DNA from 3 places in the Micromonospora sp. R311 genome. Region 1 is predicted to be linked to each of the others. Evidence: riboswitches for the same ligand, from Rfam matches in the RefSeq annotation. Region 1 holds a riboswitch; each other region holds the start of a gene.
What was found. Region 1 has a riboswitch for cyclic di-AMP ahead of AC1WTP_RS03725 (C40 family peptidase). Riboswitches for the same ligand answer to the same signal wherever they lie in the genome.

Region 1 (10,268 bases):
CGTCAGGCCGAAAGACCGGACGGGGACAAGGTGAAGCGGACCGCGCGGCGGGTGGCCCCGCCGGCGGATCAGTTTGATGATGCCCTCGAACGCGAGCAGCAGGCCGAGACCGATGGCGAGGCCGAACGGGAGTTCTCGACGAACCGCTTCGCCGCCAAACAGCTCAGCCCCACGTGCGGCCCAGGCCAGGACCGCGAAGCCGTCGCCGATCACTGCCCCAGGGCTCGCCATTCGGAAGCAAGGACCGCCCAGAGCTGCTTGTCGTGGCGCACGCCCTCGTACGGCCATGCCTCGCGGCGCACGCCCTCCAGCGTCATGCCGAGCCGCTTGGCCACCGCTGAGCTGCGGTCGTTGTCGGCCCGGCAATGCCACTCGGCCCGGTGCAGCCCCCGGGACGCAAAGGCCCAGTCCAACAACGCGCCACACGCCTGCGTGACCAGACCGTGGCCCTCGGCGGACGGCTCCAGCCAGCAACCGATCTCACACGAGCCGACAGCGGCATTGAAATCGGTGAACATCACACCGCCGACCAACACTCCATCCCGCCAGATGCCATACAGGCGGGCACCGTCGCCGGCCTGGCGTTGGGCGTACCGCTTGAGCGTGGCCCGCGCCCCTTCCACATCGTCGGTGACGAACGCGGCACCGACCCAGGGACGAATGTGGTCGCGGGCCCGGTCCAGATGTTCGGCGAACTCCTCGACATGCCAGACCTCTAGCGGCCCAAGGCGAGCACCGTCGCGCAGCGGCAGCGAGAACATGAGAGCCTCCCATTCGCATAACAATTGTTACGGGAATGTACCGTGGCAGCATGCCACGCACCAAGGGAGATCACGAGGCCCGCCGACGCGATGTCTCGGAAGCGGTCTGGCAGGTCATGGCCACCCGCGGCTTCGCCGGCCTGACGTTGCGCGCCGTCGCCGCCGAACTCGGCGCGACCACCGGCCTGCTGACGCACTACTTCCCCACCAAACACGCCCTGGTGGAGTACGCCCTCGACCTGCTCGAACAGCGCACCATCTCCCGCCCCCGCCGACACACGGGCGAAGGTCTGGCCGCCCTCAGGGACGCACTGCTGGACATCCTGCCACTGACCCCCGAGACCACCCACATCAACCGCATCTGGGTCTCCTCCTGGGACACCGCGCTCTCCGACCCCAACCTCAGCACCGACTACGCCCGCAAGTACGCGAGAGGTCGCGAAAGACTGACCGAGCGGGTGGCCGCGGCCCAGGATCTCGGCGAACTGCCCCCGGGCAACCCCGCCAGCATCGCGGCTGGCGCGCAGTCCTTCCTTCTCGGCCTGGTGGTCCAGGCCCTGTTCGACCCGGCGGCGTTCCCGCCGCAGCGGCAAGTCGAGCTCCTGGACGACTACCTGGCCACCCTGACCGCCGCGCACTGATCCAACGACGAGCACGCGGGCTGGCGTTTCTCCTCGATGCCCGCACTGCTCACCGGCGCCGTCGACGAGTCCTGAGCTGGGGCCTCACGTTGGAGCGGGTGACGGGAATCGAACCCGCACTGCCAGCTTGGGAGTTGGACAAGATCGGATCGTCGTGCTGGGTAGCCGCTGGTCGGTCCGGTCCTGGATGGCCTGGCTTGGCCCCTGGTGGCACCCGTTTGTGGCCCCGTGGATGGCCTGGCACCTGCGACTGGACTTGGGGCTCAGCGACGGTTACCGGATCGACGGACCGCCCAGACCCCGCCAACGATCGCCGCAGCGGTCGGCAAGAGGCAGCAGAGCGTCAGGACGAACAGGTGCCACGGCTTGACAGCTCCCATGGCCCAGAGGATAGGCGCCGCCTCCCAACACCGCGTCCCTGCGGGCCTCAGTTTGGAAGAGCGTGATCAACCGACCGCGATGTCCGAAACGCCTGCGGCCGGCGGCTCACCCGGCTGCTTCTCGTGCCCGCTCGTGACCGGCTACGCGCCCCGGTTACTGGCCCACGGATGGCCCGTGACGGCCCCGGCACCCCCAGCACGGCGACCGCTGTCGCTGTGCTGGAGGTGCCGGGGCACGTAGCGTTGCGGGGCGCGTCGTTGTGCGGTTGCCTACCAGTCAGGCAACTCAAGATCGAAGACGTCTGAACCCACGCCCGAGCGCGCGCTCCATTCGGCCCTCTGGTCGTTGTCACTGCTGCCGGTCAGGGTCTTGGTCGGTCCGTCGTCGCCCGCCACAACCAGCGGCCAGGCGGGCGTTCCGCGCCGGCCGTCCTCGCCACTGAACGAGAAGGGCGCGGTAAAGGTCCATTGCCGACCCCGGGAATCAGTTACCTGCGCGCCGTCGTCCAACATGGCAAACGGTCGGTAGACGAGTTCACCGTCGAGGTTCCACTCCGATGCAGGATCGAAGAACAGGCCGTAGTCCGCGAACTCCGAGGTGGGCGGTTGCCCGGTTCTCCAGGCAACCCAGCCCTTTCCAGACGCCTTGTATTCGTTCTTCGCGATCTCGAGGATGTAGACCTCGGTTTCGGGGACGAAGACATGCGCCTGATCACCGGCGTAAAGCGTTTCCAGGTCCTCACGAAAGCGCTGCAGAGTATGGCCCCAGTCCCCCGAGTCGATCCCGTGGCCCGATCGTGCTGGTTCGGCGTCCGACTGGAACACCACCATGTGCTTGCGTCGCTCCTTTATCCGCACAGGCCAGTCGTCGGCGTGAAGTCTCCAGATGTCGCCTGGACGGCCTGCGTCAATCGGTATTGCCACGATGACCTCCGTTGCCGCGGCCGCGTGCCGCAAGTCATGCAACCGCAGGCCGCCAGTCTGCTCTCACCCCATGGATTCACCACGCCGTCCGGGCGGCCGATCTGGCGCGGCAATCTCAACAAGGTCATCGACCCAGGCCGCCATGACCTACCAGCACGCCACCTCGGAGGCGGATCGGGCCATCGCCCAGGCGGTGAGCGACGCGGTGAAGGCCGAGCGCAAGAAGGCGGGCAAGAAGCCGGCGGCCGGCTCCTCGGACAAGGCCAAGGGCAAGGGCAAGAAGGCGGGCAAGAAGCGTGGCTAGTGGCCCGTGGATGGCCCGTTCGGAGCTGCCGACCCCAGCAACGTCGAAGGCCCTGGGCGGAACTTTCGTCCTGACCAGGGCCTTCCGATCGGAGCGGGTGACGGGAATCGAACCCGCACTGTCAGCTTGGGAAGCTGATGTTCTGCCATTGAACTACACCCGCAAGCGGGACCACTGTACCTGAGTCACCGCCCCGGCGCACCCAGGTACCCCCTCCGCCCGACCACCCTGGCAACGCACCTTCCCGGGGATTCAAGATCGCCGCGAAACACCGCAGCCACCCGAGGGCAACACTCCGCGCACCCGACGCCGGCGCCCAGCCGCGTTGCCAGGAAAAAGTTTCCCTCCGGCAACATATGGTCGTTCTCAAATTTGTCGATCGGTTGTAACCTCTCCCCCACGTTCTCAGCCACGGCGTGACACACCCCCTGTCATGCCGCCAGAAAGAGGTGGGCCCATGGGACTTCGTCCCGACCTGCTGACCCGGCGTACCGCCGGTGTCGCGTCGACGACCCTCGCGCTGCTGCTCAGCACCGCCGCGGTGGGCGTCGTACCGGCCGCTTCGGCCTTCTCCGCCGCCCCCGGTGAGGTGTGCGTCGAGCCGGCCGACGTCCACGCGGACGCCCGGATCAAGGCGGGCGGCGCGGCGAAGCACGAACCGAACGAGCTGACCCTCGCGGAGACCCGCGAGCGGGAGGCCGATCTGGCCGCCGCGCTCCGCGAGCGCGCCCGGTTCCGCACCGGCGCCGGGGCGACCACCCTGGCCACCGTCACCATCCCGGTCGTGGTGCACGTGATCCAGCGGGACAGCACCCGGGCCGGCGGCAACATCCCGGACTCGATGATCACCTCGCAGATCACCGTGCTGAACCAGTCCTACAGCGGAGCGACCGGAGGCGCGGCCACCGCGTTCAGCTTCCAACTGCAGAAGATCAACCGGGTGACCAACCCGGCGTGGTACCCGATCGTGCAGGGCTCGTCGGCGGAGCGGTCGATGAAGACCTCGCTGCGGGAGGGCGGCAAGAACACGCTCAACGTGTACCTGGGCGAACTGAGCGACGACCTGCTCGGCTGGGCGACCTTCCCGCAGCGGAAGCTGAGCAGCATGGACGGCGTGGTCGCGCTGAGCGAGTCGCTGCCGGGTGGCACCGCCGCCAACTACAACCAGGGCGACACCGGCACCCACGAGGTCGGCCACTGGCTGAACCTCTACCACACCTTCCAGGGCGGCTGCTCGGGCACGGGTGACGGCGTCAGCGACACCGCTGCCGAGGCCTCACCGGCCTTCCAGTGCCCGACCGGGCGGGACACCTGCACGGCCCCGGGCGTGGACCCGATCACCAACTTCATGGACTACACCTACGACTCGTGCATGTACCAGTTCACCGCTGGCCAGGCGAGCCGGATGCTGACCGCGTGGAACGCGTACCGCGCGGCCTGATCTGACGTACCACCCACCGGTGCCGGCTCCGAACGACGGAGCCGGCACCGGTGTCTTCGTGGCTCAGGCGGCCTCGCGGTGGGCGTCGTGGGCGGGCCGGCGCGCGCGCGACGCGGGCTCGGCGTCCCGGGCGTCGGGCACCGCCGGGTCGAGCCAGACCTGGACGGCGGGCCGGCCGTGCCCGTTGCCGGGGCCGCCCACGGCGCCCGGGTCGCGGCGGGCGAGCATGGCCACGTCGACGGTGAACTCGAACAGCCGCCAGTCGACGTGCGTGGCGGCCCGGAAGCTGCGGGCCAACCGGGCGACCCGGGCCGGGTCGGTGACCGGCCGGGCGTGCCCGGCGACGTAGGCCTCGTCGTCGCTCTCCTCGGGCGGGAAGGAGTGCAGCGCGTAGCGCCCGTCGCGCTCCAGGTCGCGTCGTTTGGGTGAGTCGACCACGAAGCAGAACAGGCCCTCGTCGGTGATCACCGGGGAGACCGGGTGCACCCGGGGCCCGCCGTCGGCGCGGACCGTGGCCAGGTAGCCGAAGCCCGGCCCGTACTGCTGCATGAGAAGGCGGATCCCGTCGGCGAGTCGGGGCTCGTCAGCGGCGAATTCGGACCAGGAAGCCATGCGGACATTCTATCGAACACGTGTACGAACACCTAGTCCGACACGCAGGTCACCCGGGACGCTTCGCTATGGTGTTCCGATGCTGCTCTCCGACCGCGACCTGGTCACCGAGATCAAGGCGGGCACCCTCGCGCTGGAGCCGTTCGAGCCCACGCTGGTGCAGCCGTCCAGCATCGACGTACGCCTGGACAAGCTGTTCCGCGTCTTCAACAACCACCTCTACACGCACATCGACCCGGCCCGGCAGCAGGACGAGCTGACCTCGGTGGTCGAGGTGCCCGACGGCGAGCCGTTCGTGCTGCACCCGGGCGAGTTCGTGCTCGCCTCGACGCTCGAGGTGATCTCGCTCGGCGACCAGCTCGCCGGGCGGCTGGAGGGCAAGTCCAGCCTGGGCCGGCTCGGCCTGCTCACCCACTCCACCGCCGGCTTCATCGACCCCGGCTTCTCCGGCCACGTCACGCTGGAGCTGTCCAACGTGGCCAACCTGCCGATCACCCTCTGGCCGGGCATGAAGATCGGCCAGCTCTGCATCTTCCGGCTCTCGTCGCCGGCCGAGCACCCGTACGGCTCGGCCGTCTACGGCTCCCGCTACCAGGGGCAGCGCGGCCCGACGCCGAGCCGCTCCTGGCAGCAGTGGCGCACCTGGCCGACCCGCTGACCCGCGCGCAAAGGGGCCCGCTCCGGCGTCGGAGCGGGCCCCTTTCCGTGGTACGCGGTCGTCAGTCCGGCCGGCCGAAGCTGTGGATCGGGCCGTCGTCGAGGCGCTTCATCTTGATCGGCACCCCGGCGCGGGAGGCGTGCACCACCCAGCCCCCGCCGACGTACATCCCGACGTGGTGCAGGTCGGCGTAGTAGAAGACCAGGTCACCCGGGCGCAGCTCGCTCCGGCTGACCGTGGCGGTGACACCGCGCTGCTGCGCGGCGTTGTGCGGCAGCGAGACCCCGGCCTTCGCCCAGGCGGCCAGCATCAGCCCGGAGCAGTCGTACGAGTTCGGGCCCTCGGCGCCCCAGACGTAGGGCTTGCCGATCTGGGCGCAGGCGAACTTGACCGCCACCCCGGCCGCGCCGCCCGGGTAGCCGGCCGGGCACGGCGCGGGGCGCAGCGGTCCGCCGCCGCCGTTGCCGTACACCCGCAGCCGCAGCTTCTGCAGCCGGTCGATCTCGGCGTTGATCTCCTTCTTCTTCGCCGCCAGCTGGGCCTCGGCCCGGGCGAGCTGGGCGATCATCTCGTCCAGCGGCGCCTTCTTGGCGGCCAGCTGGTCGCGCAGGTCGGCGACCTGCCGCACGTCCCGCTGCTGGCGCTCGGCGAACCGGTCGAGCAGTTCGAGCTGCCCGACCACCTCGCCCGGCGAGCTGCTGCCCAGCACGGCGTTGATGGTGAGCACGTTCTCGCCCTTGTAGGCGCGGACGGCCAGCGCGCTGACCTTCTGCATCGCCGCGTCGACCTGTGCCTGGAGGGGTTTGATCTGGGCGGCCAGGGCGTCGGCCTGCTTCCGCTTGGCGGCCAGGTCCTGGCGGGTGGCGTTGTGCCGTTCGATGATCGGTTCGAGCTTGTTCCAGTCCTCGTCGATCTGGCGCTCGATCTCGGCGACGGTGGGTTCGGCGTGGGCCGCCGTGGCGCCGCCGGTCAGGACGACGGCGAAGCCGACCAGGGCGGCGAGTGCGGTGGTGAAGCGGGACCAGCGTGGGCGCGGCGCAGCCGTCGTCGGGTCGGCGGACGCCGACCGTGCCGACGGTGGCCGCGGGGCATGGTGTGCCACCGGGCTCCGTACTCCTTCTTCCTGTACCGCCTACCGGGTTAGCTGACGGGTTCGGGCGGGAAGGGGTCGCCCTACCGCAGTGACTGCGGATTCACCCCGGGTTACCTGGTTCCCCGGTTCGCTCGCGAGCGATTCGGCGGTGCCGGACCGTTACCGCCCGGGTTGGACGGAGCTGTTGTCGGGCCGACGAATGACCAGAGTAGAGACGCTCGTTATCAATCCGCAACCCGTGTCGCCGTGACACTCCGTACCTGGCGGGATCGACGACCCTCGTGGGGACGGCTCGAAGGTTTTCTTCCTCTGAGGTTGATATATGGAAAGGTATTGACGGCGGACGGGCGCCGGGGTGAAGGTGGCCGCATCGTCCACCCGTCTGACCAGGGGGTCCGATGCACCTGTCCACGAGATCGAGGAGCAGGCGTGCCCTGCTCGCCGCCGCCGCGGCCCTCGCCATGGCGGTCACCCCGTTCACCGCCAGCGGTCCCGCCACCGCCGACTCGATCGACCGGCAACAGCAGTACGCCGCCGCGGCCGCCGAGTTCGGCGTGCCGGAGAGCGTCCTGCTCGCCGTCTCCTACCTCGAGTCCCGCTGGGACACCCATCCCGGCACCCCGAGCACCAGTGGCGGCTACGGCCCGATGCACCTCACCGACGCCGCCCACGTCACCTCGCTCCCCGGTGGCAGCCACATCGACGAGGGCGAGGACCCGCGCGGTGACGAGTCACGGCCGTTGGCCGTCGCCGCGCCGGCCACGGCCGAACCGGCGCCGGCCGCTCCCGGCGACGCCGCGCTGCAGACCCTCCAGGCGGCCGCCGCGCTCACCGGCGCCAGCGCGGAGGCGCTGCGGTCCGACCCGACCGCCAACATCCGCGGCGGGGCGGCGCTGCTCGCCGCGTACCAGCGGGAGCTCGGCGGCCCGGTCGGCGCGGCCAGCGACCCGGCGGCCTGGTACGGCGCGGTGGCCCGCTACTCCGGCGCCGGCGCCGAGGACACCGCGGCCGCCTTCGCCGACGAGGTGTACGGCCAACTCCGCGAGGGCGCGAGCCGGACGACCGACGACGGGCACCGGGTGACCCTGCCGGCCCGGGCGGTCAGCCCCGACGAGTCGGCCCTGCACCGGCTCGGGCTGCGGCGCGCCGAGCGGCCCGACGGGCTGGAGTGCCCGATCGGCATCGGCTGCGAGTGGATCCCGGCTCCGTACCAGAAGTACGGCCCCCGGCCCGGCGACTACGGCAACTACGACCTGGGCAACCGCCCGGCCCAGCAGAAGCTCGAGTACATCGTCATCCACGACACCGAGGGCTACTTCTGGCCCAGCGTCAACCTGGTCAAGGACCCGAAGCGGGTGGGCTGGCACTACACGCTGCGCTCGGTGGACGGCCATATCGCCCAGCACATCAAGACCAAGGACGTCGGCTGGCACGCCGGCAACTGGTACGTCAACGCCAAGTCCATCGGCCTGGAGCACGAGGGCTTCGCCGGCCACGGCACCTGGTACACCGAGGCGATGTACCGCACCTCGGCCAAGCTGGTCCGGCACCTGGCGCTGCGGTTCAACATCCCGCTGGACCGACAGCACATCATCGGCCACGACAACGTCCCCGGCACGGTGGCGGCGAACGTCGCCGGGATGCACTGGGACCCGGGACCGTACTGGGACTGGTCGCACTACTTCGACCTGCTGAAGGCGCCGTTCCGGTCCACCGGCACCCCGCGGACCGGCCTGGTGACCATCGACCCCGAGTTCGCCGGCAACCAGCCGGCGTTCACCGGGTGCTCGCGGCAGCCGCCGGGGGTGCCCACCCCGCTGCCCCCGGTGAGCGACCCGTGCCCGCTGCGCGGCTCGTCCGCGGTGCTGCTGCGCAGCGCGCCGAGCCACGACGCGCCGCTGGCCGTGGACCTGGGCGAGCACCCGGACGGCTCGCCGGGCACGATGTACGTCCCGGACCACAGCGCCCGGGGCTCGGCCGGCCAGACGTACGCCGTCGCCGAGGTGCGGGGGGACTGGACGGCGATCTGGTACCTCGGTCAGAAGGCCTGGTTCCACAACCCCGCCTCGGCGCCGACGGCGAAGTGGGCCACCGGCTTCGTGGTGACGCCGAAGCCCGGCAAGGCGACGATCCCGGTCTACGGGCGGGCCTACCCGGAGCAGGCGGCCTACCCCGCCGGGGTGCCGTACCAGGCGATCTCACCGCTGCAGTACACGCTCGCCGCCGGCCAGCGGTACGCGGTGGGCGGGGTCCTGCCGAGCGAGTACTACCGCGCGGTCACCTTCGACGGGTCGTCCCCGGGCGACTGGACCGTGGTCAGCGGCGACCTGCGCTACGTGCAGGTCCAGTTCGGCCACCGGATCGGCTACGTCAACCTGGACGACGTGTGGCTCCTGCCGTCGGCGGTCGGCGCTCCCTAGTCGCCCGCCCGGGTCAGGGGCTCCCCGCCGAGCCGCCGACCCGACACGCCGAGGGCCCCCGGTCAGCTGACCGGGGGCCCTTCTGCGGTACGGCGACGATCAGCCGGGTCGGCGGAACCCGGCGACCGGCATGGTGTTGATGCTGGAGACGTTGACCGGCTTGCCGGCCCGCGGCGCGTGCACCATCTTGTCGTTGCCGAGGTAGAGCCCCACATGGTGCAGGTCGCTGAAGAAGAAGACCAGGTCACCCGGGCGCGCGTCGGAGCGCGAGATGGCCTTGCCCTCTCTCCACTGCGCGCCCGTGTGGTGGGTCAGGTAGATCCCGGCCGCCTTGTAGGCGTACTGGGTCAGGCCGGAACAGTCGAACGAGTTCGGCCCGTCGGCGCCCCACACGTACGGCTTGCCGACCTGGGCGCACGCGGTCCTGATGGCCTCCCGGGCCGCCTCGCTGACCACGCCCTCGATGGTCGGGCACTTCTCCGTCTTGACCACCGTCACCGGCAGCATCTTCTCGAGCCGCTTGACCTCGGCCTCGATGTGCTTCTTCTTCGCCGCCAGTTCGTTCTGCTGCTTGACCTGTTCCGCGATCAGCGTGTCGAGCTTCTGCTTCTGGTCGTCGTACTTCTTGCGGACCGCGAGCACGCCCTCGATCTGCTTGCGCTCCTGGGCGGCCAGCCGGTCGAGGATGGTGAGCTGCTCGGTGAGCGTGCTCGGCTTGGCGCTCATCAGCAGGGCCGCGACGTCCTGGGACGGGCCGGTGATGTAGTAGCGGGAGGCGAGGTCGCCCACCCGGTTCATCGCCAGCTCGCTCTCCAAGGCCAGCGGCTGGATCTTCTTCTCCAGGTCCGCCGACTTCTTGCGGTTGTTCTTCAGCTGCGCCCGCACCTTGTTGTACTGCTCGATGGTGGGCTCCAACTGCTCCCACTGCTTGTCGATCTGCGCCTCGATCTCGTCGACCGAGGGCGCGGCGTGCGCCGGTGCGGCGAGCAGACCGGCACCGACGGCCGCGGCGGCGACCAGGGTGAGCAGACGGT
Region 2 (10,268 bases), on a different contig from region 1:
CGTGGACGAGGTGCTCACCGAGCTGATCGACACCGACCCGCTGGCCCCGGACCGCTGGGCCACCCGGCGGCGCTACCTGGGCGACTTCCCCGCCGAGTCGTACGCGGAGGCGTTCCTGGCCGCCGCCCGGCGGGAACTCGACCGGGGCGCCCGGCCACCGGCGCAGCGGACCGGCCTGGCGGTCGAGCCGACGACGGTCTCCCCCACCACCTGAGCACTGCCTCCGCCACCCGGCGACACCGGTGACCCGGGCGGGAGGCGCCCCACGAACGGCGGGGGCGGACGGACGGCGCGGTGCGGGCCATATCGGGCAAGCGGGGCGTATCCTACGCCGAGTCCCCGCTACCGCCCGCGCGCCCGGAGCGGCCCGCGGCGGCCCGGTCCGCCGGACGACGGCCGGTTCCGGGTCCGCCGGCGTGGCGCCGCCGACGGCGCTCCCGAGTCCTGCGAGTTGACATGTCTGACACCAGCACCGCGCTCTCCCCCGCCTTCGTCCACCCCACCGCCGACGTCGAGGACGGCGCCCGGGTCGGGGACGGCACGAAGGTCTGGCACCTGGCGCACATCCGGTCCTCCGCCCGGGTGGGCGCCGGCTGCGTCATCGGCCGCAACGTCTACGTCGACGCCGGCGTGACGGTCGGCGACCTGGTCAAGATCCAGAACAACGTCTCCGTCTACCAGGGCGTCACCCTCGAGGACGAGGTCTTCGTCGGCCCGAGCGTGGTCTTCACCAACGACCTGCGCCCCCGGGCGCAGAACCCGGGCTGGACGATCACGCCGACCCTGGTCCGGCGGGGCGCTTCCATCGGCGCCAACGCCACCCTGGTCTGCGGGATCGAGGTGGGCGCGTACGCGATGGTCGCGGCCGGTTCGGTGGTGACCCGGGACGTACCGTCGTACCAGCTCGTGGCCGGGAACCCGGCCCGCCCGCTGGGCTGGGTGAACGCCGAGGGCGAGGTGGTCTCCCGCGACCCGTCGACCCGCCCGGACGGCCTGGACCGGGGCTGACCGGCCCGCCCTGTCCGGTCCGTCCGGCGGCGCGAACCGCGCCGCACCGGGGCGGGCCGGTCAGCCGCCGATGACCAGCCGGCGGACGCCGGTCCAGCGCGCCGGGTCGGTGACCCGGCGGCCGTCGACCAGCACCCGGACCGACGGCAGGTCGGCGGGGGTGAGCGACCGGTACTCCGGGTGGTCGGCCTGGATCACCGCGGCGGTGACGGCCTGGCCGGCGTACGCCGGCAGCCCGAGCGCGGTCAGCTCGGCGGCGGTGTACATCGGGTCGGACACGTACGGCCGGGCGCCCCGGGCGCGCAGCGCGTCGACGGTCGGGAAGACCCCGGAGAAGGCGGTCTCCTTGACCCCGCCCCGGTAGGCGGCGCCGAGGACCAGCACGTCCGCACCGGTCAGGTCGCCGTACGCGGTGGCGAGCAGGTCGACGGCGTACTGCGGCATCTGCGCGTTCGCCTCCCGGGCAGCGCGGACCACGCTCGCGGCCGGGTCGTTCCACAGGTACATCCGGGGGTAGACCGGGATGCAGTGCCCGCCCACCGCGATGCCGGGTTGGTGGATGTGGCTGTACGGCTGGGTGTTGCAGGCCTCGATCACGGTGGTGACGTCCACCCCGACGGTGGCGGCGAACCGGGCGAACTGGTTGGCGAGCCCGATGTTCACGTCCCGATAGGTCGTCTCGGCCAGCTTCGCCAGCTCCGCCGCCTCGGCCGAACCGAGGTCCCACACGCCGTTGGCCCGGGGCAGCTCCGGCCGCTGGTCGAACTGGAGCACCGCCTCGTAGAACGCCACGCCCCGGGCGGCCGACGCCCGGTCGACGCCGCCGACCAGCTTCGGGTAGCGGCGCAGGTCGGCGAAGACCCGGCCGGTCAGCACCCGCTCAGGGCTGAACACCAGGAAGAAGTCCTCACCCGCGGTGAGCCCGCTGCCGTGCTCGAGCATCGGGGCGAACCGGTGCCGGGTGGTGCCCACCGGAAGCGTGGTCTCGTAGCTGACCAGCGTCCCGGGCCGGAGCCCGGCGGCGACGGCCCGGGTGGCGTCGTCCATCCAGCCGAAGTCCGGCAGCCCCCGTCCGTCGACGAAGAGCGGCACCACCACGACCACCGCCTCGGACGCGGCGACGGCCGCCGTGGTGTCGGTGGTCGCGGAGAGCAGGCCGGCCGCCACCACCTCCTTGAGCCGGACGTCCAGGTCGGCCTCGCCCGGGAACGGGACCGCTCCGTCGTTGACCAGCCCGACGACCCGCTCGGAGACGTCGGCGCCGACCACCCGGTGCCCACTCGTCGCGAACTGCACGGCGAGCGGCAGCCCGATCTTCCCGAGGGCGACGACACAGATGTTCATGGCTCTTCTTTCCTCGTCCTTCGAAGCGGGGTCACCGGCGAGAGCGCCGACCGGCCCGGCGGCACAGGTGCTACGGCGATAACGAGCCAGCCCCGCGGTTGGTGCCGGCAGCTGAGCTACTCAATACCGACATTGCCGACACGAGCCGTTCGCCCGTGTCCCGCCGCTACCAGGCCTTATCGTCAGAGGTCGACGCCGTCGCCCGCAGGCCGTCGCGCTCGTGCGCGGGTGCCGGTTGGTCGCCAGTGCCCGCGTCGTCACTCGCCCAGGAGCCGTCCCGTGAAGGTCATCAGCGTTGTTGGAGCCCGCCCCCAGCTGGTCAAACTGGCGGCGATCGCGGCCGCCTTCACCGGCACCCGGCACGACCACGTGATCGTGCACACCGGACAGCACTACGACGCGAACCTGTCCGACATCTTCTTCAGCGGCCTCGGCATCCCCACCCCCGACGTGCATCTCGGCATCGGATCGGGCAGCCACGGCGTGCAGACCGGCGGCGTACTCGCCGCGATCGATCCCGTGCTGGCCGAGCACCGGCCCGACTGGGTGCTGGTCTACGGCGACACCAACTCCACGCTGGCCGGCGCCCTGTCCGCGGTCAAACAGCACCTGCGGGTGGCCCATCTCGAGGCGGGACTGCGCTCCTTCAACCGCCGGATGCCCGAGGAGCACAACCGGGTGCTCACCGACCACGCGGCCGACCTGCTGCTCGCCCCCACCGAGGAGGCGCTGCGGCACCTCGCCAACGAGGGGCTGGCCGACCGGGCGGTGCTCAGCGGTGACGTGATGGTGGACGTGTGCCTGCGGGTCCGCGACGCGGTGCTGGCCGGTGAACACCCCCGGCCGGCGCTGCCGGACGGCATCGATCCCGATCAGCCGTACCTGCTGGCCACCCTGCACCGTCCGGACAACACCGACGACCCAGCCCGGCTGTCGGCGCTGCTGGCCGCACTCGCCGACCTGCCGGTGCCGGTGGCGCTGCTGGCCCACCCGCGGCTGGCGGCCCGCGCCGAGGAGCATGGCCTGAAGCTCGAGCAGGGCGCGGTGCGCGCCGGCCGGCCCCTCGGCTACGCGGGCCTGGTGGCCGCGGTGCTCGGCTCGGTCGGGGTGGTCACCGACTCCGGCGGGCTCCAGAAGGAGGCGTTCCTGCTCGGCCGCGCCTGTACCACGCTGCGCCCCGAGACGGAGTGGGTGGAGACGCTCGACGGCGACTGGAACCGGCTCGTACCGGAGCCGGACGCGCTGGGCGGGCGGGGGTGGGTCGAGGCGGCCACCCGGCCGACGCCCCGGGGCGAGCGGGGCACCCCCTACGGCGACGGCCGGGCGGCCGAGCGCGTGCTGAGCATCCTGGCGGAACGGCTCGGCTGAACCGGCCCCGCCGCAGGGCGGTCCGGGCCGAGCCGGTGGATCTCCCCGCCCCTGCGGTCTGCCCTGCCAACCGGGCCGGAAGACCGTCCTGCGGCCCGGTCAGGACCACAGGACGGCTCCGTGCCGTCAGGACAGCGCGCCGCTCGCCGCCCGGTCGAGCGCGGTGTCGCTGTCGACATCCACCGTGCCGCCCTCGGCGGCCGAGCGGAGCAGGGCGGCGGCGACCCGCACGGTACGCAGCCCCTGCCGCAGCGTGACGATGTCGCTCTCCTTGCCGTCGACCGCGTCGCGGAACCGCTCGTGCTCCACCAGCAGCGGTTCCCGCTTCGGAATCGCGTAGCGCACCATGTCGCCCTCGGCGACCCCGCGGAACGCGCGCAGCGCCTCCCACTCGGTGTCGATCGCCCCGTTGGCGTAGAAGGTCAGGTCGGCGGTGAGGGTGTCGGCGACGAAGCAGCCCCGCTCCCCCGTGATCACCGTGGACCGCTCCTTCAACGGGCTCAGCCAGTTGACCAGGTGGTTGACCATCGCACCGCCGGCGAGCTGGCCGACCGCGGCGACCATGTCCTCGTGCAGCCGGCCGCTGCGCGAGACGGTACGGGCCGACACCGTGCGGTACTCCCGGCCGACGACCCAGCTGGTCAGGTCGATGTCGTGGGTCGCCAGGTCCATCACCACCCCGACGTCGGCGATCCGGTGCGGGAACGGCCCCTGCCGCCGGGTGACCACCTGGAACACCTCGCCCAGCTCGCCGGCCTCCAACCGGAGGCGCAGGCTCTGCAGGGCCGGGTTGTACCGCTCGATGTGCCCCACGCCGGCCACCAGGCCGGCGGCCTCGAACGCCTCGGCGAGCCGAACCGCGGCGGCCACGGACTGGGCGAGCGGCTTCTCGATGAGCGCGGGCACCCCGCTGTGCGCCAGCGCCAGACCGACCTGCTCGTGCAGCGCGGTCGGGCAGGCGACCACGGCGTAGTCGACGCCGAGCCTCAGCAGACTGTCCAGATCGGGCACCACCGGCACCGGGAGCGCGCCGGTCGGATCGCCCGCCGGGTCGACGATCCCGACCAGGTCCACGCCGTCCAGCCCGGCGAGGACCCGGGCGTGGTTGCGTCCCATCGCGCCGAGGCCGATCAGGCCCGCGCGCAGCCTGGCCCGCGTCACCGGGCACCACCGGCCAGGTTGGCGCCCTCGGCGATCCGCTCCAGGTCCTGCTGGGACAGGGACGGGTGCACCGGCAGCGAGAGCACCTCGGCGGCGGCCCGGTCCGTCTCGGGCAGCTCCCACGGGCCTGGCCTGCCGTCCTCGCCCAGGTAAGGCCGGAGGCGGTGGATCGGCGTGGGGTAGTAGACGGTGTTGCCGACGCCCAGCTCGGTGAGGCGCCGCCCGGCCGCGTCGCGGCGACCGCCCGGTACCCGCACCGTGTACTGGTGGTAGACGTGCCGGGCGGCGTCGGCGACCGGCGGGGTGATCAGGCCGGTGATCCGGGAGTCGAGCAGCTTGGCGTTGGCCCGCCGCTGCTCCGTCCACTCCGGCAGCTGGCGCAGCTGCACCCGGCCGATCGCCGCGGCCACGTCGGTCATCCGCATGTTGGCGCCCACGATCTCGTTCGCGTACCGCTGCTCCATGCCCTGGTTGCGCAGCAGCCGCAGGGTACGGGCCAGCTTGCCGTCGGAGGTGCTGACCATGCCGCCCTCCAGGGAGTGCATGTTCTTGGTGGGGTAGAAGCTGAAGCAGCCCGCCGTGCCGAACGCGCCGACCGGCCGTCCGGACAGGGTGGCCCCGTGGGCCTGGGCGGCGTCCTCGACCACGGCCAGCCCGTGGCGTTCGGCGACCGCCATGATCTGGTCCATGGCGGCGGGGTGCCCGTACAGGTGCACCGGCATGATCGCGACGGTGCGGTGGGTGACCGCCGCGGCGGTCGCCGCCGGGTCCAGGCAGAAGCTGGCCGGTTCGATGTCGACGAAGACCGGCCGGGCGCCCACCAGCCGGACCGCGTTGGCGGTGGCGGCGAAGGAGAACGACGGGACGATGACCTCGTCGCCCGGGCCGAACCCGAGGGCCATCAGGGTCAGCTGGAGGGCGGAGGTGCCGGAGTTCACCGCGACGCAGTGCCGGCCCCCGACCAGCTCGCCGAACTCCGCCTCGAAGGCGGCGACTTCCGGCCCCTGGACGACACGGCCACTGCGCAGCACCCGCACGGCCGCCTCGATCTCGGCCTCGCCGATGACCGGCCTGGCCGGTGGAATCATCTCTGTGGTCAGCCCGGACATGGGCTTCCTCCTGTCGAACAGCGGCCGCGCCCGGACCGGGCGCGGCGCTACCTCGTTCGGATGTGGACAGGAGGGGTGGTGGTTACGGGTGATCCGACGGGGTCGGCGCGAAAGGATCACCCGGACAAACAGGACTCCCGGCGCACTCCGGGACGTACGGGCATGTTATCCCGGAGACGCCGGGCGTGGCGGCACAACACCCTGATCTCCGCCGCGAACCGCGGCTCAGCGGTACGGGTCGACCAGGGCGAGCACCGCCTCCGGGTCCTCGACGTGGGCGTTGTGCCCGAGGCCGGGCAGGGTCACCACCGGCACCCCGAACTCCTTGAGCTGGGCGTCGGAGACCATCGGGTCGCGCTCGCCCCGGGCCAGCACCACCGGCACGTCGGCCGCCGCCAGCAGGGTGGGCAGGTCCGGCTCCCCCACCGCGAACGCGGCCGGGTCCATCGCCAGCCGCCAGCGGCCGTCGACCTGCCGCAGCCCCGCCTCGACCACCGGATGGTCCGGGGCGAACAGTCCGGCCAGCCCGCTCACCCGCAGGTAGCGCCGGGCCGCCTCGTCCCGGGTGGCGAACCAGGTGACCGGGCGGGCGGCCAGCTCGGCGGCGCGGGCCAGCTCGTCCCGCGACCAGACCGCCTTGATGCCGAGCCCGACCACCGCGTCCACGTCCAGCCCGGCGGTACGCGCGGCCAGCGCCAGCCCCACCACCCCGCCGAGGGAGTGGCCCAGGACGACGAGCCGGTCACCCGGCTTGAGGCCGCCGGCGACCTGCCCGGCCAGCCCGGCGAAGGAGTACCGGGGCAGCGGCGGGGACCAGCCGTGCCCGGCGAGGTCCGGCGCCAGCCACCGGCCGGTCCACCGGCGCTCCAGCAACGGCGCCCAGGGCAGCCACACCTCGCCGGTCGCGCCCATGCCGTGCAGCAGCAGCAGGACCGGCCGCCGGCCGTCCCGGGTATCCGATTCGGAGTCCATAGGGCGCAGTGTGCCACCGGTCGGACGGCCGGGGCGAGGGCCGCGGGCCGGGACGCGCCGGGCGCCGGCTCCCCCGGTGGGGAACCGGCGCCCGGACGGTGCGACGGGACGGTGGCGGTCAGGCGGAGTAGCCGCGGGTCGCGGCCCAGTTCGCCAGGTCGATGGTGGTCATCCAGTACGACGCCGTCGCCGGGTTCGCCGAGTCGGCGATCTTCACCAGCCGGCCGTCGTCGTCGTAGCCCACCACCGCGATGTAGTGCCCGCCCGGGAAGGAGTGCCAGCCACCGGCGGTGTCGGTGGCGCTGCCGGCGATGTTCACCACGACGCCGCGCTCGGCGGTGATGGCCCGGACCACGTCGGCCTGGAGCTGGTCCATCTGGGCCGGGGTGGCGGCGCGGCCGGAGATCATCCGGGTCCGGTAGGGGTTGCCCTTCACCACCGCGTTGAGCACCCGGGTGGTGTCCTCGGCGGAGTTGGTGCCCATCTCGGTGGTGCCCAGCTGGGCACCGAGGGCGTCCTGGGTGCGCTCGATGCCGGTGGCGCTGAGCGCGTTCCGCACGGCCGCCGGGCCGCAGTTGTAGTACGTCGTCTGCGCCTGGTAGTCGTAGTCGAGGACCTTGCGCGACGGCGGCTTCGGCGTGCTCTGCTTGCGGGTCAGGTCCGGGTTCGGCGCGGCCGACGAGGCGGCGGCCGACGCGGCGGCGCTGGACGGGGCGGCGCTCGACGGGACCGCACCGATCCGGGCCTCGCCCCGCGAGGCGGCGGCGGGCGCGTTCCGCAGTTCGGCCACGGTGGCCGCGGCCGGCGCCGAGGCCGGGGCCTCGTCGGCTCCGGCGGCCAGCGCACCGGCGCCGGTGGCGAGCACGAGGGCCGCGGCCGAGGCGGCGGCGACCTGGTAGGGGCGGTCGGTGGTGATGCGGCGCAACTGGCGCTTCAGGTGGTGCTTCACGGATTCCTCCACGGGACTCGGGGGGTGAGCGGCACACCGGCGCCAGGTCCGGGGGGCAGGCCGGCGCCACCGCGCGGACGTCTCGTCCGCGGGTTGGTGACCACTCAGGGGAGCGCCCGACTGTCGGGCGGGGGCGGTTTCCGGCGGGTCAGCTCGCGATCGGGGCGAGCGGCGCGGGCACCGCGGGGCCGTGGAGGTGGGGGAACAAGCGAGGGGTGGGATCGTGCTGCACGAGGATGGAACTCCTTCCGACACCGCCGACCGGGTTAGCTGACGGATTCGGGCGGGAAGAACGCCCTACCACGGGCCGTGGCCCGCGGATTCACCCCAAAGGTGCACTGGTTCCCCGGTTCGTGTGATCACGATTGAGCGGGTCGGCGCGGCGTCGCCTCTTGCGATCGGTAACCGCACCAGACGGGCCGACATTACTGGTCAGTCCGTAGCCTGCCAACCCCAGTTCACCTGCGTAAACCTGATCCGGCACGACAATTTTGCGGGCAGTTGCGCACTGACGTGACTCAATGGGACGGACCTCTCCGACGACATCTCGGGTCGACAACCGGACAAGCCACCGCCGTCGACCCGGAATTGTCGACAGGCATCGACCGGGACGAGCCCGATGACCGATTCCGCGGCCACTGTGACCGGCGTCACCGGAATAGTTCGGCGGATCAGCCCACCCGCGCCGGCCGCCAGCGGGCCGCGGCGACGGCACGCGCCGGCACCGCCTCGGCACGCGGTGCGGGCAGCCGACCCGGCCGGAGCCGGGCCGCGGCGGCGTACGCCTCGGCGGCGAGGGCACGGGCCGCCTCGGCGGCCGACTCGGCGTCCCGCCACGCCGACCGCTCCCGCTCGGCGGCCGTCCGGTAGCCGGCCCGGCGCTGCTCGCGCACCGCCCGGGCGAGCACGATCTCCTGCTCGACCGGGTGCCGCCGGGAGTCCCAACCGGCCCGGTGGCCGAACACGTCGGACAACTGCCGGGCGGACAGCTCTCCCCGCCAGTGGGCGGCCATCGCCGCGTGGTGCAGCCAGCGCTCGCGGGCGGCGTACTCGGCCGGCGTGCGCGGGGTGCGCGGGGCGGGCAGGGCGGCGGCCCCGAGGAACCGGCGGGCGGCCGTCTCCGCCTCGTCGTACGCCTGCCAGGTGCGCTCGACCTCCGCCTGCGCGGCGAGCCAGTCGGCCCGCCGGCGGCGCGCGGTCTGCGCCGCCCGGGTCGCCGCGACAGCCACCTCCTCGGCGTAGCGGCGCAGGTCGGCGAGGTCGGGCTCGGCCGGCCCGACCGGGGCGGACTCCTCGTCGGTGGGGCGCTCGGGGCGGGCGACCAGCACGGTGAGCACGGTCAGCGCCAGCACCAGCAGGCCGGACCAGATGGCGGCGGCCCGCGGCACCCCGATCAGGAACTGGTAGTAGAGGACGGTCTCCAAGGTCGGCACCTCACGGGGGAAAGCGGATGCGGAAGCGGGAAGCCGCGTCCGGGCGCTGTGGCGGGGCCGGACGGGTGCGGGGGCAGGGATCGTGGGCGGGGCGTCGACCCCGCGGACGGATCAGGAGTGCGGCGGGGCGCGCGGGGCCCGGGCGGCCGGGAGCGACCCGGCCGGCGCCGGGGCCGGCCCGGCGACGACCGCCGGCGGGGCTGCGGCCGGCTCCGGCCCGGCGGCCGGACCGGCGAGCGCGGCAGGCTGCTCGTCGGCGGCGGCGAGCGCGGCGGAACCGACGAGCACGAGGGCCGGACCGGCGGTCGCGGTCGGGCCGGCAGGTGCGGTGCCCCGGACCGGGTGCCCGGCCGGGCCGGCGTCGGCGAACGCGCCGGCGAGGGCCGCGGCGGGCGGGGCCGGGACGCCCGGACCGGCCGCCCCCGCGGTGCACAGCGCCGGCTCCGGACCGGCCGGTGCGGCCACGGCGCCGGGGGCGCCGGCACCGAGGGCGAGCGCGACGGCGACGGCGAGGCCGGCCGTCAGCCGCGCGGCCCAGCGCGCCACCCACCACAGGGGACAGGTGAGCGCGACGGGAAGCACGGCGACCACGCTACCGTCCGGGCCGGTCCCCCGCATCGCCACCGGGCGTGTCGTCCGGACGCCGCGCCGACGGCACCGACCAGGGTGGACGCCCCAGCGGGAGTCGACGTACGCCGATCGCTGGTCCGGCGTGCCTGCGCCCGGCACGGCGCCCGCCGGGACACCAAGCCTCGCTCCGTGGCCGGCACCGCGGCGCCGCCCGGCACCGTCCGGTTCGGACGGCGCGGGGCGAACCGGCGCATCGTCGGCGTCGGCACGTGCCGGTGCGGCAGCGCGGCCAGCGCCCGGCGCGGTGGGCAGGAAGCCGAGCACCGCCGGTGCACACCAGCCCGGTGAAGCCGG
Region 3 (10,268 bases), on a different contig from region 1:
GAAGAACCCGGAGATCCGGTCGGCGAGCCGCTGCACCGCGGCCTTGCCGGTCTGCGCCTCCTCGACCAGCCGGGCCATCTGCGCCAGCTGGGTGTCGCCGCCGATCCGGGTGGCGGTGACCACGAGGCGGCCGCCGGCGTTGATGGTGGCGCCGACCACGGTGTCGCCCGGGCCGACCTCGACCGGCACGGACTCGCCGGTCAGCATGCTGGCGTCGACCGCCGAGGTGCCCTCGTCGACCACGCCGTCGGTGGCGATCTTCTCGCCGGGCCGGACCACGAACCGGTCGCCCACCGCGAGCTGGTCGACCGGGATCCGGGTCTCCGTGCCGCCGCGCAGCACCGCGACGTCCCGGGCGCCGAGTTCGAGCAGGGCCCGCAGGGCGGCGCCGGCGGTCCGCTTCGAGCGGGCCTCGAAGTAGCGGCCGGCGAGGATGAACACCGTCACCCCGGCCGCCGCCTCCAGGTAGATGTTGCCGGCGCCGTCGCTGCGGCTGATGTCGAAGCTGAACGGGTGGGTCATCCCCGGCATGCCGGCGCTGCCGAGGAAGAGCGCCCAGACCGACCAGCCGAACGCGGCCAGCGTGCCGAGGGAGACCAGGGTGTCCATGGTCGCCGCGCCGTGCCGGAGGTTGATCCAGGCCGCCCGGTGGAAGGGCAGGCCGCCGTAGACCACCACCGGGGCGGCCAGGGTCAGCGACAGCCACTGCCAGTAGTCGAACTGCCAGGCCGGCACCATGGCCAGCACGATCACCGGCACGGTCAGCACGACCGAGACCCAGAGCCGGGTACGCAGGCCACGCAGTTCGTCCACCGGCTCGGCGGCCGGTTCCGTACCGGCCGGGGCGGGCGGGGGCGGGACGACGGCCGTGTAGCCGGTCTTCTCCACCGTGGCGATCAGCTCCGCCGGGGTGACCTCGTCGGCGTACTGGACGGTGGCCTTCTCGGTGGCGTAGTTGACCGTGGCGGTGACCCCGTCCATCCGGTTGAGCTTCTTCTCGATCCGGGCGGCGCAGGAGGCGCAGGTCATCCCGCCGATCGCCAGCTCGATCCGGTTCGGTGCCATCGGTAGGGGCTTGCTGGTGGTGGTCATCACGGTCCCGTCAGTCGTGCCCGTGGCCGGGGCTGCCGTGGTCGGCGCCGGCCGTCGGTGCGGGTGCGCTCGTGCTGGTGGGCGCGGGAACGGCCGGCGCGCCGCCGGCCGGGACGCCGGGGCTGCCGGCGACGACGGTGAACTCGGCGGTGTGCACCGCGCCACCGTGCTTGAAGTCCAGGTAGAGCCGGTAGGCGCCGGCCGACGGCACCTCGGCGAAGAAGGTCACCTCGGGGCCGGGCCGGGTGCGCCCGTCGCCCGGCGCGCCGTCCGGGTGCACGTGCAGGTACGCCAGGTCGCCCTGGCGCAGCGCCACCAGGTGCCCGTACGCCCCGAGGTAGGGCTCCAGGTCGTTGACCGGCGCGCCGTCGCGGCTCACGGTCAGGGTCAGCTCGGCGGTGCGGCCGGGCTCCGGGGTGCCGGCGAGGGTGACGGTGTAGCCGTCGACCGTGGTGCTGGTCGCCGGCGCCGGCAGCGGGGTCTCGGTCAGCATCCCGGGCACGGTCACGTCCACGCCGAGCGTGAGCGGCTCCCCGCCGGTGGGTGTGAAGTCGGCGAACGCCCGCCAGACGCCCGGCCCGGCCAGCGGCGAGGCGACCCGCCAGGTGCCGTCCGGCGCCATCTCGGGGTGCACGTGCCGGAAGCCGGAGAGATCGCGGCGGGCCACGATCAGGTGCATCCGCTTGTCGTGCGCCACGTCGTACGCGGTGACCGCCCGCCCGTCCGGACCGGTGACCCGGAAGGCGAACTCGCCCGCCGGGGCGGCCACCGGGACGAGGGTGTAGCCCCGGTCGGAGACGAGCAGACCGCCGGGAAGATGGGCCCCGCTCTCCTCGCTCCCGTGCCCGGAGGCACCGGTGTCGGAGTGTGCGCCGTCGCCGACGTCGTGACGGATGTCGGCCGCGGGCGAGACGGGGCCGGCCACCTGGCCGACCCCGTACGCCGCGCCGAACACCGCCGCGAGGCCGAGGGCGAATCCGCTCAGCTTCGTCGCCGTGTTCATGCTGGTTACCTCGATTCCCTCGGCCGGCGACCGGTCACGCGTCGACGAGGTCGTAACCGGCCTCGTCGACCGCCGCGCGCACGGTGTCGGTGTCCAACGGCTGCTCGCTGGTGACGGTGACCCGGCCGGTGGCCAGGTCGACCTGGACGTCGGTGACGCCCGGCACGGCGCCGACCTCGGCGCTGACCGAGCTGACGCAGTGCCCGCAGGTCATGCCCTGCACCTGGTACGTCGTGGTGACCATCGGAACTCCCCTCTCACCGCCTCCACCATATACCCCTGGGGGGTAAGGCGGAGGCAAACGGCTGCCGATCCTGGTACCGGTACCCCGTGGGGGTACCGGACATCTGGCACCGTACCATACCCCCCAGGGGTACGCTATCCTTGTCGTCATGACCTCACCTACGCCCGTCCGGGGCTACACCGCCAGCAAGGACCAGCTGCTCGCGCGGCTGCGCCGCGTCGAGGGCCAGGTGCGCGGCATCGAGAAGATGGTCGACGAGGACCGCTACTGCATCGACGTGCTCACCCAGATCTCCGCCATCCAGGCCGCGCTGGACAAGGTCGCCCTCGGCCTGCTCGACGGGCACGCCCGGCACTGCATGCACGAGGGCGCCGCCGAGGGTCGCGCGGACGAGATGGCCACCGAGATGATGGCCGCCGTCGGCCGCCTGATGAAGCGCGGCTGACCCCGGCACCGGACGTCGCCCGGCCCGGCCGGGAGCCCGGACCCGCCACCGCGGTGGCGGACGGGCCCGGGCGTCGCCCCGACGGTGTCAGAGTCGGGCCAGGACCTCCTTCATCATGGCGATCTCGGCCCGCTGGGCGGTGCTGATCTCCTTGGCGAGTGCCTTCGCCTCCGCGTTGGCGCCGTCGGCGAGCTCGTCCTCGGCCATCGTGACCGCACCCTCGTGGTGGGCGATCATCATGGTCAGGAACCGCCGGTCGAAATCCGGGCCCGAGGCCGTCGCCAGCCCCTGCATGTCGGCGTCGGACATCATGCCCGGCAAGCCGTGATCCAGGTGCGGCATCCGGGCACCGGCGGACGGCGCCGGGTGCCCCCAGGCGGCCAGCCATCCGGTCATGGTGGCGATCTCCGGCGCCTGGGCGGCCCTGATCTGCCCGGCGAGCCGCTTCACCTCCGGCTCGGCGGCCCGGGCGTCGGCCAGGTCGGCCATCTCCACCGCCTGCCGGTGGTGCGGGATCATCATCTGGGCGAACATCACGTCGTCCGGGTCGAACGCCGCCGCGCCGGTCGAGGCGCCGCCGGTCGCGGTGGCGCCGGGCATGTCGTGACCCACGCCCGACGGTGAGTGGCCCCCGCCGCAGGCGGCCAGGGCGAGGACGCCGGTGACAGCGACGCCGGCCAGGGCGGCACGGCGCGCGATGGTACGAGTCAACACTGTTCAGCCTTTCGGTGTCGGTGGTTGCGCAGCAGGACGGAGGCGCGGAGCAGCCCTCTTCCGCGCCGGGTCGTCCTAACTGCGCAGCACCGCGACCGTGGCGAGCCGCAGACCGACCGGCCGCGGCGGTGGGGCCCGGGACGCCGCCGCGGACCGGCGCACCGGCCGGATGTCGACCCCCGGGACCCGCGCCGACGCCAGCAGCAGCACGGCGACCAGCACCGACACCCCGAGCGCGCCGAGCACGGCCAGACAGACGCCCCACCCGGGCAGTTCACCGCCCCCGGACCCGCCCGAGGGCAGCACCCGCCCGGTCGGGCAGCCGTCCGGACAGCCGCCGGAGCCGAGGGCCGGAACGACGACCGCGGCCGCCGCGGTGGCGAGGTGCGCGGCGACCGCGCTGACGCCGTCAACGACGACCCCACCATGGTGGTCGGCGAGGGACGAGCCGTGGCCGGCGACGGAGGAGCCGTGGCCGGCGTGCACTCCGTGGCCCAGGGTGTGCATGGCGGCCAGCCCGAACAACGTGCTGAACAGCAGCAGCAGCCGGGCCCACTGCCCGGCCGACACCGCCCGCGCCGTTCGCACGCTTCCACGCTAGCCGGCCCCCCGGTCCGCCGGGCCGGCCCTGGCCGGTTCGTCGGCGGGTCGGACCGGCTCCACGGGGCCGAGCCGTACCCGGCGCAGCAGTTGGGCGTTGAGCGCCACCACGATGGTGGACGCGGACATCAGCACCGCCGCGAGCGCCGGGCTCAGCGCCAGCCCCGCCCAGGCCAGCACTCCGGCGGCCAGCGGCAGCGCGACCACGTTGTAGCCGGCCGCCCAGCCCAGGTTCTGCAGCATCTTCCGGTACGACGCGCGGGAGAGCCGGATCACGCCGGTGACCCCCCGCGGGTCGGACGAGGCGAGCACCACCCCGGCCGACTCGATCGCCACGTCGGTGCCCGCGCCGATCGCGATGCCGACGTCGGCCCGGGCCAGCGCCGGCGCGTCGTTCACCCCGTCACCGACCATCGCCACCGTCAGCCCGCGCCGCTGCAACTCGGTGACCTTGCCGTCCTTGTCGGCCGGGAGCACCTCGGCGAAGACCTCGTCGACGCCGGGGGTGAAGCCGAGGTCGGCGGCGACCGCCTCGGCGACCGGCCGGGCGTCCCCGGTGATCATCGCGATCGTCCGGACGCCCTGGGCACGCAGTTCGGTGATCGCCTCCCGCGCCTCGGGGCGCACCTCGTCGGTGAGGGCGAGCGCACCCAGGGCGGTGTCCGGCAGCCGGACCAGGTACAGCACCGCGGCGCCCCGCTCCGACCACCGGTCGGTCGCCGCCACCAGCCCGTCCGGAAGCCGTACGCCCAGCTCCCGCAGCAGCGCGGGCCCGCCCACGGCGTACTCCCGGCCGGCGACGGTGGCCTGGACGCCACGGCCCGGCAGCGAGCGGAACCCGGTGGCGGGGGCCGGGCCGCCGCGCGCACCGGCCGCGGCGACGATCGCCCGGGCCAGCGGGTGCTCGCTGTCGGACTCCACCCCGGCCGCGACCCGCACCAGTTCGTCCGCGTCGGCGGACGGCGTCGCCGCCAGGTCGGTGACCACGTGTTCGCCCCGGGTCAGTGTTCCGGTCTTGTCGAACAGCACCGCGTCGACGGTGCGCATCCGCTCCAGCGCGAGCCGGTCCTTGACCAGGATGCCGGACCGCGCGGCCAGCGCGGTGGAGAGCGCGATCACCAGCGGGATGGCCAGGCCCAGCGCGTGCGGGCAGGCGATCACCAGCACGGTGACGGTACGGACCACCGCCTCGTCCCGGTCGCCGAGCACGGTCCAGACCAGCACGGTGACCGCGGCGGTGGCGGTGGCGACGTAGAACAGCCCGGCGGCGAACCGGTCGGCCAGCACCTGGGCCCGCCCGCTGGACTGCTGGGCCTGGGCGACCATGCGCTGGATGCCGGCGAGCGTGGTCTCCTCGCCGAGCGCCTCGACCCGGACCCGGATCGCCGAGTCGGTGGCCACCGTGCCGGCCACCACCCGGTCGCCGGCCGACCGCGGCACCGGTCGGGACTCCCCGGTGATCATCGACTCGTCCAGTTCGGCGGCGCCGTCGACCACCCGCCCGTCCGCCGGCACCCGGCCGCCGGGCCGGACCAGCACCACGTCGCCGACCCGCAGCTCGGCCACCGCGATCCGCTCCACCCGGCCGTCCCCGGCGACCCGTTCGGCGTCGTCGGGCAGCAGGGCGGCCAGCGCGGCGAGCGCGCCACGCGCCTGCCCGATCGCCTTCATCTCCTGCCAGTGCCCGAGCAGCATGATGGTGACCAGAGCGGCCAGTTCCCACCAGAAGTCCAGGTCGAAGGCGCCCACGCTGGTGGCCAGCGAGGCGACGTAGGCGACCGTGATCGCCATGGCGACCAGCAGCATCATCCCTGGCGCCCGGTCGCGCACCTCCCGCACCGCGCCGGCCAGGAACGGCCAGCCGCCCCACCAGAAGACCACCGAGCCGAGCACCGGCCCCACCCAGGACCGGCCGGGGAACTCCAGCGAGTAACCGAACCAGTCCATCACCATGTGGCTGGTCGCCACCACCGGCAGGGTGAGCAGCAGGCAGAGCCAGAACCGGCGGCGGAACATCTCCGGGTCGTGCCCGGCGTGCTTGTCGTGCCCGCCGTTCCCGCCGTGCCCGCCGTGCCCATCGTGCTCGCCGTGCGCCGCGCCTTCCCGGCGGGACGGGGTGTGCTCAGCCATGCCTCCAACATCCCCGAACGGAGACGCCCGCGCGGGCCAACCGCCGGGTGAGGTGCCCGACACCAGCCCACGCGACCTGCGTCCGGATACCGGGATGGTTACGATTCGGCACGATGGCCCTCCGGATCTCGCACCATTCGTCCCGCGCCCACCGGGCACCGGCGCCGCCGGCGGCCCGTGGACGGCCGGCCAGCGGGTCGACGGTACGTGGTCGCGTCGCCACCCTCGGGCGAACCCGCCCGCGATCCGGGCCGGCCCGCCGGCGCCACTGAACCGACCGGCCCGCCGACACGTACCCTGCCCCGGATTCGTTGGGAGACACTCAATGGGCGCCGACCACACCCGTCCCGCTCCGTCCGCCCCGCCCCGGGTGCGGCGGATCCTCGTCGCGGCCGTGGTCCCGCTCGTCCTCGCCACCGTGGTCGCCGCCCTGCTGCTCTGGCCCCGCGACACCCCCGGGGCCGACCAGGGCACCGACCCGCCCCGCCACCACGGCACCGTCACCCGGGTGGTGACCGAGGCCTGCCCGCCGGCACCGGAGGCGCCCGATCCGGCGGCGGGCCCGTGCGGCACGGTCACCGTCAAGGTGGCCGACGGCCCGGACGCCGGCCGGGAGGTGCAGACGCCGGTGCCGACCGGGCCCGGAGCCCCGACTGTCGCGGTGGGTGACGAGATTATCCTGGTCGAGCTGACCGACCCGGCCGACCCGACCGCGAGCAGCTACAACATCGCCGAGCACCAGCGGGGCAAGCCGCTGGTCTGGCTGGTCGTGCTCTTCGCCGCCGCCATCGTCGCGTTCGGCCGGTGGCGCGGGCTCGCCGCGCTGGCCGGCCTGGCGGCCAGCTTCGCCATCCTGCTCGCCTTCGTGCTGCCCGGGATCAGCTCCGGCCGGTCGCCCCTGCTGGTGGCGATCGTCGGCGCCGCGTTGATCATGTTCGTGGTGCTGTACCTGACGCACGGGGTGACCGCGCAGACCTCGGTGGCGGTGCTCGGCACGCTCGGCAGCCTGGTGCTCACCGGAGTGCTCGGCACCCTCGCCACCGCCGCCACCCATCTCACCGGGTACGGCTCCGAGGACGCGACCACGCTGTCGATGTTCCAGGCCGACGTCGACCTGCACGGGCTGCTGCTGGCCGGGATCATCATCGGCTCGCTCGGCGTGCTCGACGACGTCACGGTGACCCAGGCGGCGACGGTCACCGAACTGGCGCACGCCAACCCCGGCCTGTCCCGGCTCCAGCTCTACCGCGCGGCGACCCGGGTCGGCCGGGCGCACATCGCCTCGACGGTCAACACCATCGTGCTGGCGTACGCCGGCGCCTCGTTGCCGCTGCTGCTCCTGCTCACCGCGGACTCCCGGTCGGTGACCCAGATCCTGACCAGCGAGTTCCTGGCCCAGGAGATCGTCCGCAGCGCCGTCGCCACGCTCGGGTTGATCGCCGCCGTGCCGCTGACCACCGCGCTCGCCGCGCTGGTGACCACGGCCGGCCGCGCCAAGCGCCCCGCCGGCGACGAGGACGGCGACGGCGACGGCGAGCCGTCGGGCACCCCTCCGGTTTCCCGGCCGGCCACGGACCGGGCCGACGCGCTGCGGGCGCTCGCCGCGCCGCGCGCCGGAAACACCTCCTCCGCCACCCCCACCGGGTGGCCCGATCCGGACAGGAGCACGGACACCGCATGGTGAGACTCCGCAGCGTGACCGTCCAGACCGGTGAGCTTGATAAACGCATCACCTGTCACCCTCCGCCATTACGAAATAACGCATTTAGTCGGCTTCGGGACGTAGATCCACCGGTGGACTCTCGGGTAACCTCGCTGCCGGTCACCGCCGAAGGCGCGCAGCGGCGCCTGCGGTGCCGCCGCCCAATCGCCGCGAGGCGAGCCGGGGACCCAGGTACGTGGGGTGAGTCCGCGACAGCGGTAGGGGCCACTTCCGCCCCGAACCCGTCAGCTAACCCGGTCGGCGGTCGACGGAAGGGAACACTGTGACGGCACCCCTACGCCGCTGGGTGACTCCTGTGGTGGCCGTGTTCGCGGCCCTGGCCGTGCTCGCCGGGCCGCTCCCGGCCTCGGCCGCACCCAAGCCCCCCACCCCCTCAGGGCACGAGGACGACGACTCGAAGCTGATCACGGACGTCATCGAGTCGACCAACCGGAACTACTCGCAGGCGAAGTCCCGGCTGGCGAAGTCCAAGAAGCGTCAACTGGAACTCGCGCTGGAGGTCAACCGGGCGGAGGCCGAGCTGAACGCGCTCGCCCCGCAGGTCAGCCAGATCGCCGCCCAGTCGTACCGGACAGGTCGGATCGGCGCCGTGGCCATGCTGCTGGAGGCCGACAGCCCCGACTCGTTCGTCGAGCGGGCCACCGCCCTGGACGAGCTGAACATGGTCAATGCCAAGCGGCTCGCCAAGATCAACGCCGTCAAGAACCGCGCCGAGCAGGCGAAGTTGGCGCTCGAAGCCGAGATCCGCGAGCAGCAGAAGCAGACCAACCTGATGGCCAAGAACAAGCGGGACGCGGAGAAGGCGCTGGCGCTGGTCGGCGGGCTGGGCTTCACCGGCGGCCTGGTGTCGGCCACCTCGCCGGTCGCCCGGGTCGCCCCCGGCCGCACCGCCGACGGCGACTGGAAGGCCGAGTCCTGTAGCGAGAACGACCCGACCACCTCCGGCTGCATCACGCCGCGGACGCTGCACATGTACAAGGAGGTCAAGCGGGCCGGCTTCAACCGGTTTGTCGGCTGCTACCGCCCCGGTGGGCCCTGGGAGCACCCCAAGGGCCGGGCCTGCGACTGGTCGTTGCAGCGCAGCGGCTTCGCCCCCTGGCACAACAAGGACACCCGGATGTACGGCAACAACCTCGCCGCGTTCCTGATCCGCAACGCGGACCGGCTGGGCATCTACTACGTGATCTGGAACCGGCAGATCTGGTTCCCGGCGACCGGCTGGAAGTCGTACAGCGGGCCGTCGAACCACACCGACCACGTCCACGTCTCGCTGCTGTAGCGACATCCGCGCCGGCGCGACACGAGGGCCGTTCCCCGGGCGGGACGGCCCTCGCGCCGTCTTCGGCGGTGCCGCCGCAGTGGCGGTCAGGCGACGGTCGCGGGGGTGGCGGTCAGGCGACGGTCGCGGGGGTGGCGGTCAGGCGACGGTCGCGGGGGTGGCGGTCAGGCGACGGTCGCGGGGGTGGCGGTCAGGCGACGGTCGCGGGGGTGGCGGTCAGGCGACGGTCGCGGGGGTGGCGGTCAGGCGACGGCCGCGGCCGGGTCCACCACGGGGTCGGCCAGGTCGCCGGGCACCGCGGCCACCGTCCGCACCTCGCCGGCGGCCAGCCGGTACGACATCCCGACCACCGCGCAGCGCCCGGCGGCCACCTCTGCAGCCAGCACGGGCGAGCTGTCCAGCATCGCCTCGACGGTGCACGCGATGTGGATGTCCACGATCCCGTCGACGTCGGCCACGCCCTCGGCCTCGGCCCGGCGCAGGCTGGGCATGACGGCGTCCACCACCGCCCGCAGGTGACCGGCCGGCGGCGCGTTCGTCTCCACCGCCGCCTTCGCCGCCTGCACCGCGCCGCACGAGTCGTGCCCGAGCACCACCACCAGCGGCGTGCCGAGGACGGTCACCGCGTACTCGACGCTGCCGAGCACCTCGGGGCCGGTGGTGTGCCCGGCGGTCCGGACCACGAAGAGGTCGCCGAGGCCCCGGTCGAAGATGATCTCGGCGGCCAGCCGGGAGTCGGAGCAGCCCACGATCACCGCGAAGGGATGCTGCCCGTCGGCGACCGCGGCGCGGTGCCCGGCGTCCTGGTTGGGATGGCGCGGGACGCCGGTGACGAACCTCCGGTTGCCGGCGGACAACTCGGCGAGCGCCTGTGCCGGCGTGCTCGGCACCGCCGCCGCCGACTCGCGCGACGAGCCCGGCTGCACACCGGGCGAACCGGGACGGCTCATCCCCTCACCTCGTCCTTCGACGTAAGCGACCTGGTCAACCCCGGCCGGAGGTCGGGCGCGGGCTGCCACCACGGTCACACCGAGCGCA

Region 2: another riboswitch for cyclic di-AMP. It lies ahead of AC1WTP_RS25315 (C39 family peptidase); the one in region 1 lies ahead of AC1WTP_RS03725 (C40 family peptidase).
Region 3: another riboswitch for cyclic di-AMP. It lies ahead of AC1WTP_RS23860 (coiled-coil domain-containing protein); the one in region 1 lies ahead of AC1WTP_RS03725 (C40 family peptidase).

The regions. Positions count from the first base shown of each region.
Region 1 is NZ_JBSWCE010000003.1:182,653-192,920, forward strand. Features, by position in the region: gene AC1WTP_RS03680 (hypothetical protein) at 1-213, opposite strand, end outside; gene AC1WTP_RS03685 (GNAT family N-acetyltransferase) at 210-761, opposite strand; gene AC1WTP_RS03690 (TetR/AcrR family transcriptional regulator) at 812-1,402, shown strand; gene AC1WTP_RS03695 (hypothetical protein) at 2,053-2,613, opposite strand; gene AC1WTP_RS03700 (hypothetical protein) at 2,849-3,010, shown strand; tRNA gene AC1WTP_RS03705 (tRNA-Gly) at 3,103-3,173, opposite strand; gene AC1WTP_RS03710 (zinc metalloprotease) at 3,468-4,451, shown strand; gene AC1WTP_RS03715 (pyridoxamine 5'-phosphate oxidase family protein) at 4,515-5,063, opposite strand; gene dcd (dCTP deaminase) at 5,143-5,721, shown strand; gene AC1WTP_RS03725 (C40 family peptidase) at 5,783-6,823, opposite strand; cyclic di-AMP (ydaO/yuaA leader) riboswitch at 6,836-6,972, opposite strand; gene AC1WTP_RS03730 (N-acetylmuramoyl-L-alanine amidase) at 7,213-9,234, shown strand; gene AC1WTP_RS03735 (C40 family peptidase) at 9,334-10,268, opposite strand, start outside.
Region 2 is NZ_JBSWCE010000032.1:64,955-75,222, forward strand. Features, by position in the region: gene AC1WTP_RS25280 (CDP-glycerol glycerophosphotransferase family protein) at 1-214, shown strand, start outside; gene AC1WTP_RS25285 (acyltransferase) at 457-1,008, shown strand; gene AC1WTP_RS25290 (nucleotide sugar dehydrogenase) at 1,069-2,352, opposite strand; gene wecB (non-hydrolyzing UDP-N-acetylglucosamine 2-epimerase) at 2,632-3,720, shown strand; gene AC1WTP_RS25300 (Gfo/Idh/MocA family protein) at 3,847-4,881, opposite strand; gene AC1WTP_RS25305 (DegT/DnrJ/EryC1/StrS family aminotransferase) at 4,878-5,990, opposite strand; gene AC1WTP_RS25310 (alpha/beta fold hydrolase) at 6,216-6,962, opposite strand; gene AC1WTP_RS25315 (C39 family peptidase) at 7,081-7,923, opposite strand; cyclic di-AMP (ydaO/yuaA leader) riboswitch at 8,152-8,293, opposite strand; gene AC1WTP_RS25320 (hypothetical protein) at 8,583-9,344, opposite strand; gene AC1WTP_RS25325 (hypothetical protein) at 9,456-9,926, opposite strand.
Region 3 is NZ_JBSWCE010000029.1:73,379-83,646, reverse strand. Features, by position in the region: gene AC1WTP_RS23900 (heavy metal translocating P-type ATPase) at 1-1,092, opposite strand, end outside; gene AC1WTP_RS23895 (hypothetical protein) at 1,103-2,095, opposite strand; gene AC1WTP_RS23890 (heavy-metal-associated domain-containing protein) at 2,130-2,339, opposite strand; gene AC1WTP_RS23885 (metal-sensitive transcriptional regulator) at 2,488-2,784, shown strand; gene AC1WTP_RS23880 (DUF305 domain-containing protein) at 2,872-3,498, opposite strand; gene AC1WTP_RS23875 (hypothetical protein) at 3,574-4,086, opposite strand; gene AC1WTP_RS23870 (heavy metal translocating P-type ATPase) at 4,096-6,228, opposite strand; gene AC1WTP_RS23865 (YibE/F family protein) at 6,554-7,912, shown strand; cyclic di-AMP (ydaO/yuaA leader) riboswitch at 8,079-8,209, shown strand; gene AC1WTP_RS23860 (coiled-coil domain-containing protein) at 8,214-9,230, shown strand; gene AC1WTP_RS23855 (carbonic anhydrase) at 9,473-10,180, opposite strand.